2 regions of the Paenibacillus sp. Mc5Re-14 genome follow, and region 1 is predicted to be linked to the other one. Evidence: predicted binding sites of a transcription regulator. Region 1 holds the regulator's gene; the other holds the start of a gene.
What was found. The regulator NrdR, encoded in region 1, represses ribonucleotide reductase genes. The targets are predictions, from matches to a motif close to AACACNATATATNGTGTT.
Positions count from the first base shown of each region.

Region 2: a site for NrdR is predicted at 1,284-1,301, ahead of nrdI (class Ib ribonucleoside-diphosphate reductase assembly flavoprotein NrdI). Genes of this name have one in related genera too.

Region 1 is NZ_CVPD01000001.1:662,190-665,599, reverse strand. It holds gene coaE (dephospho-CoA kinase) at 1-46, shown strand, start outside; gene BN1546_RS03035 (lytic transglycosylase domain-containing protein) at 43-606, shown strand; gene BN1546_RS03030 (alpha/beta-type small acid-soluble spore protein) at 725-949, opposite strand; gene nrdR (transcriptional regulator NrdR) at 1,055-1,522, shown strand; tRNA gene BN1546_RS03020 (tRNA-Ala) at 1,652-1,727, shown strand; tRNA gene BN1546_RS03015 (tRNA-Lys) at 1,739-1,811, shown strand; gene BN1546_RS03010 (GNAT family N-acetyltransferase) at 2,144-2,470, shown strand; gene BN1546_RS03005 (alpha/beta hydrolase family protein) at 2,457-3,410, opposite strand, start outside.
Region 2 is NZ_CVPD01000001.1:507,559-510,968, reverse strand. It holds gene nrdE (class 1b ribonucleoside-diphosphate reductase subunit alpha) at 1-772, opposite strand, end outside; gene nrdI (class Ib ribonucleoside-diphosphate reductase assembly flavoprotein NrdI) at 759-1,118, opposite strand; gene BN1546_RS02210 (DUF2500 domain-containing protein) at 1,526-1,891, shown strand; gene BN1546_RS02205 (GNAT family N-acetyltransferase) at 1,951-2,511, shown strand; gene BN1546_RS02200 (MFS transporter) at 2,514-3,410, shown strand, end outside.

The sequences.
Region 1 (3,410 bases):
GAAGCGGCAAATTGATCAGTTTTGGCAGCGAAAGGGACTTGCATGAACATTTTACGTAAGAAAAGAGTCCTGCTCATTTTGTTTGTCGGATTTGTCCTGATTCTGTTCCTCAATTCCAATTGGATGTCATGGTTTTACCCGATTCAATATAAGGATGAAATTCGGCAATATTCTCAGACGTATGAAGTGGACCCATTTTTGGTGGCGTCTATTATCCGTGTGGAAACAAACTTTAAAACCAGCAAGCAGTCACACAAGGGTGCACTGGGGCTTATGCAGATTATGCCGAATACCGCCAATTGGATTATGGACAGTGCCCAGATTCAGAAGGTCCCGCTGGACAGTGTAAAGCACGAGCCCGGCACCAACATTGAGCTGGGAACCTGGTATCTGCATAACCTGTCTATGAAGTTTCAGGATAATCCTGTGGTCATCGTAGCGGCATACAATGCTGGTCCAGGTAAAGTTAAGGAGTGGCTGGATCAAGGGGTGTGGGATGGCAAAGAAGAGTCCATTAAGCAAATCCCTTTTGGTGAGACACGGCATTATGTACAGCGAGTCATCTACTATTACAGGCAATATACAAAAATTTATAATGAGTTTTAAGTGACAGGTTAATGACAATATGAGCCTTTTCGCTTTAAAATGAAAAAAGCGCAGGACAGGCTGTTTTTAGCAGCCTATCCCTACACTTTTTCGTATTACTTCTTGATTATTACCGAGATTATTGGTATTGACCTGCCAATTGTTGTTCGGCGATCGTTACGAGGCGTTTTGTGATGTAGCCCCCGATCGAACCGTTCTCATAGGAAGTCATGTTGCCTTGGTATCCATCTTGAGGAATGCTGATACCCAGCTCTTGAGCGATTTCATATTTCATTTGCTCCAGAGCACCGGAGGATCTGCTGACTACCAGGTTGTTGGAGTTGCCATTGTTTCCTTGTGCCATTGTTGTTCACCTCCTCGCGACGTGGTAAACATATTATGATCCGTTTCGACAAAATTATTACTAAAAAGCTTCGGGAATTTATTGGAAAAAGGAAGTGATGAGATTATGAAGTGCCCATATTGTGCCTACAATGGCACGAAAGTGTTGGATTCGCGACCAGCGAATGATAATAAGTCCATCCGCCGCCGTCGCGAATGCGAACAGTGTGCCAGGCGTTTTACCACCTTTGAAATGGTGGAAGAGACCCCACTGATGGTCATCAAAAAAGATGGCAGCCGTGAAGAGTTTAGCCGTGATAAAATGCTGCGCGGTCTCATTCGAGCCTGTGAGAAGCGTCCAGTTTCAGTCGAGCAGCTCGATCTGATCGTATCTCAGGTGGAGAACGCTATTCGCAACACAGCAGCCACAGAGGTGGATAGCCAGCAGATTGGTGAGCTAGTCATGGAACAGCTTTATCCTGTGGATGAAGTCGCCTACGTACGCTTTGCGTCCGTCTATCGGCAGTTCAAAGACATCAATATGTTTATGAAGGAACTGAAAACACTGTTATCCAAAGATACAGACAGCGACTGATCGCTGACTGTATCTTTTTAGGGCCGTGGTGGAAAGAGGATTATATTTTTTTATAAAAGTATTGACACAGGGTCGAATATTTTATATGATATAGAAGTCGCTTGAAACGTTAATTCATTTACATGTGACGGGGCCTTAGCTCAGCTGGGAGAGCGCATCGCTGGCAGCGATGAGGTCAGGGGTTCGATCCCCCTAGGCTCCACCATAATTTTATATGGACTCTTAGCTCAGTTGGTAGAGCAGTTGACTCTTAATCAATTGGTCCAGGGTTCGAGTCCCTGAGAGTCCATTCTTTAGAAAAAACGGCAGAAATGCCGTTTTTTTTGTTGTTCATAGATCTGTTTCCAGCCTAACCAAGGGCAGGTAAGGGTTGAATGAGCGCTTATTGAGTTTGATTATAAATAGCAACCCATTGTTTGTGAGTGTAACTTTGATCGTTGTTTCAACGCAGTTCATATTTTACAAATGAGTTGAGTTCCTTCAAATGAATTTCTAAATGAATTAATAGATTATGCTGAATTGAAATTAGCTTTACATGGTGAGAATGTAGCTACTTTAGATATAATCGTAAACGAGGATGGAGAGCAACTGAAGGAGCTTTTGAAAAAAAGAGGGTACATCTTGCAGGATGGGAAAGAAACGACGTCCTATATGAATGTACCGCATGATGTAAAGCTGGAATTACCAAACGGGTTTAGAATTTCGGATGCGAATGAAGTTGCTTCTTTCACTACTCTCTGGTACGACGAGCTAAATAAAATAGGAATACTGGAGCCTGTAGGTACGATACCGAAGTATAGAAAAATAGGGCTTGGAAAAGCCGTTATTTATGAAGCCATAAAAAGAGTCAAGGACAAAGGTGTAGAAAGAATCTTTTCGATGGGGTTTTCATTAGCCTATTCCAAAGAAATATGGAAAAAAAGAATATCATTGTTTAATGCTGACTGACATAATCGGCAAGAATCTTCAGGTACTCACTATTCACCAATTGTCTCGGGGCAAATATGGCTGTTAAGAAGGTTAGGGACTTGGAATGTGCGATTTGTTCATTCATCATGGAATGGTCAACTTCAGGCAAATGAATGACAGACAGCAGCTCTGGAGATATCTTTTGGCGATATACTCGCTCGGTGTCTTTTACATCTACGTTCATATCTTTTCCAGCCAGAACCAAGAGTACTGGGGATTTTAAGTAGCTTAATTCTTCCGTAGAATCAGAACGAAAATTTTTGCCTATAAAGCTCCATCTTTCTTTGGGAATTATATTCTCAGGATCGGCCATGCTTAGGTACTTTTCATAGGAAGCATGTTTTTTCAGTAGTTGTAGAATCTTTTGGTCGTAGTCCAGTCTCTTTTTAATTTGCTGCGGGCTAGCTCCTTCTTGTTCCAACTCTTTCCTGGTGTTAAATTGCCCTTGTGTAATCCAATTCACGGCCGGCGATACAAGGATGCTGAATGCAATATCATGCTCCTCTTTAACGATTTTCGGAATGACCCAGCCTGCTTGACTGGCCCCCCATAGGCCGATTTTGTGCTTATCAATCATCGGTAAGGTTTTGGCCCAGTCAACTGCATATCGAATCTCCTGTGCCCGGTCCTCCATGCTCTGCTCCAGCCAATTGCCTGGAGCGCCGTTAATACCGGGCTTATTCAGGGATAAGGAAGCATAGCCCTTAGAAGCGAACCTTTCCCACAGTGGTTTGTATCCATCATCATAGGTGTCATTGATTGGACCATCTCCATGGACAAAAACAACCAGTCCAATCTTTCCCGAGTAGTTCTTAGGCAAAGCCAGTGTACCTGTTAATACTCCTTTGGGAGTCGCAATTTGTATTTTTTCTTCCATCATCTTGTAGGAATTTTGATATAAAACAATCAATATCAAGGC
Region 2 (3,410 bases), 150 kb from region 1:
TACTATCCAGGAACTCCAGCACGTCCCATCCGAATATGTTGTAATAGGCAGCGCCAGAGCCTTTACGTTGACCCATTTGATCCGCGTAGGAGAAACCATCTTCCATCAGCTTCAGCACAGGCATAATGCCTTTTGCTGCGCCTTCTACACCTTTAATCGCCTCACCGCGTGACCGCAGCTTCGACAGGTTAACCGCCACACCGCCGCCAATTTTGGACAATTGCATGCAAGTGTTCAGTACATAGTTGATTGAGTTCAAAGAGTCGTCCATTTCGAGCAGGAAACAGGACACCAATTCCCCACGACGGCTTTTGCCAGCGTTCAGGAAAGTTGGTGTAGCTGGCTGGAGACGTTGCTCCATCATCGAGCGGGACAACAGGCGGGCCGTATCGGCGTTGCCGCGTCCCAAATGCAGGGCGACAGCAGCCACCCGGTCAGGGTAGTGTTCCAGGTAGACTTTACGGTCATTACTCTTCATTGCATAATCGGTATAAAACTTGGATGCTGCCATATAGGAAGGAAATTTAAAATTATAGCTATGAGTGATATGGAAAATATCGTTAATTTCATCAGCCGTATAGCTGTTATAGAAATTTTCGTAATAGTCATTCTCAATCATATACAGCACTTGAGCAGCTGTGTCAGCAAACTTCAAACTCCGTTCTTGAACTTCCTTCATAAATTCTGCTACAGCCTCTTGGTCCTTTTCCAATTGGAAAAAGCCGTCTGTATCGCGTTTCATCAACATGTTGTTCAATTCAATATGCCGCAACTCGGCTCACCTCCTGTTTAAAACGCTCTACATCTCCGAACGTTCCAGATAATTCAAATTTGCTAATCACGGGGACATTATAATGGTCGGCAATCAAATCCGCACTTTTGGCAAATTTATCACCCCAGTTACGGTTGCCGCTTGCAGCTACACCAACAAGGTTTTGTGCATTTTTTTTCAAAAATGAAGATACCCTCTCAGGTATCTGTCCAAACCCGGTTGTATATGTAATGAGTACGTAAGGTTCTTCTATAGTCATTTGTTCCTCAATCTGAACCGCCGGAAGCTTGAGCTTGTTTATAAATCTTTTTACATTGCCGGTCTTGGAATCATAAGCAATCAGCATGGTGTGCAACCTCCTTAACAATTAACGAAAAAAAGAAAACGGCATTGCCAAGAGACCATCATAGCTGTAATCCCTTGCTGGCTGCGCCATTTAAGATTTTTGACTCTATATTTACATGTATTTTCATACCTTTATCTTCAAGATATCGGGCATAAATACGTTTTTTACACTATATTTAGAGTACATTCTCTATTTTATATCTATATATAGTTTTGTCAATCGGTCTAGAGAGGCTCAGAGGACCCAGATCCGGTGTAAGTCCAAGCAGGGTGCGGAAAAGAGCGAAAGAACTTTTTTTTCGTAAGTATGTTAAAAAAGTATTGGAGTTTTTGAGGCTGGAGATGTACGATTTGTCAATGGGCAATAGAATGTAAAATTTACATTTTACTGTAGAAAGGATGAAGTGGATGGAAAGTAGTTTTTTTATGGAATTTCAATCGTTTAATATGATCTTTTTTATCGTGTTTGGATTTATTGCTATTGTAATTATTACGGGGATTGTGAAAACAATCGGAGCGGGCCTTTCCAATCAAGCAGCCGAACAGGTTCAACGTTCATGCAAGGTTGTGGATAAGCGAACGAGAGTGCGTGGGGGATCGGGCGATTTTTCAGCTTCGACCGATTACTATATCACCTTTGAGTTTGAAGGAGGTGAACGTATGGAGCTGGAGGTGAAGGATAGGGACTTCGGAATGATTGTAATCGGGGATCGCGGGGAGGTTCATTATAAAGGTACACGTTTTCTGGAGTTTGTGAGATTAATGGGAGCGTAAAGGGATGGCGAGGTGTTAGAGTATTACCAGAACAAATACATATAGGGAGGAAGCTGACGATGCCACATATCATTGGAGCACGAATTGTTTTAAGAGAGTACCGTCAGGAGGATATACCTGATATCCGAAGATGGGTCAATGACCCGGAAATCACACATGGTTTAAGCGACGTATTTATCTATCCGCATTCACTAGCTAATAGTGAATCGTTTGTACAGATGATGATTGACGGCAACTCTGAGATCAAGGGCTTTATCATTGCTCATAAAGACACATTGGACTATATTGGACAACTCGATTTATTCAAAATCAACTGGGTGAATCGGCATGCCACCCTTGGGATTGTAATCGGGCGTGACGGTGATCTGGGCAAGGGCTATGGGCGGGAAGCAATCCGGCTGATACAAAAATTTGCGTTTCATTCGCTGAACCTGCATCGGCTGGAACTGGAGGTGTATGCGTTCAATGAACGTGCATATCGTTGCTATCTGGCATGTGGCTTCAAGGAGGAAGGGCGGCTACGGGAAAAGCTATTCAGGGAAGGACAGTACTATGACATTATTCAGATGGGGATGTTGCGAAGTGAATATGAGGCTGTAGAGCAAGCGAAGGAATCCTGAAAGTGAAGCCACATAAGCTATTTTACTCCGTCAGCTTTCTGCAATTTTTTATGAGTGAAATCACGGGAAGTACGCTTATTCTATTTCTATTAGCTAAAAGACTTTCTCTGCAAAGTGCGAATTTCTTGCTGGTTGTATTCTTTGTAAGTATTTTTCTGTTTGAAATACCAACAGGAGCTATTGCAGACAAATATGGGGCTTTGTTGTTTTCTAGTCTACAGTGTATTGTTTGTTTGGACAGACCACATGTGGCTGCTTATGTTTGCGCAAGTCTTTGGGGGCTGGCAATATGCTTGCAATCAGGTTCGTTGGAATCCTGGATTGTGGAGAACAGTGATAAGCCGATGGAAGTTCTTTTTACAACCTCTAATAGTATACAGTACATATCGGGATTTATTTGCGGTCTGTTGGGGGCCTTTCTCGCAACTTTTAACTATTCACTTCCCTGGGTGGCCAGCATTGTATCTATTATCCTGTGTATTTTTCTATGCTGCTTTTATATGAAAGAGAAGAATATTACCCATCGAAAAACATCTGCTACTCGTATTAAAACGATTATCGGAGAAAGTGTCCGTATCGGTTTTGAAAATAAGTCGATCTGGATTGTGTTTATCATTGGTTTATTTATCAGCTTTTCGAATTCGGCGGGGAATACCTTTCAACAGCCACGTCTGGTTGGTCTTTCTGAACAAGGGATTTGGATTATGGGGCTGATTAAGGCTGGCTATTCACTATGTATGACTTTAGGAAGCTATCTGGTTCGAAAGCTGGGCGCTCGTTACAGTGATGTACATATACTCATGTATGCTTGCGGAATGATTGGGATATGGCTCATCTTAGCGGGTGCTTTCAACACCTTTTATCCTGTACTGCTTACCTTTTTAATTTATGAAATTGGA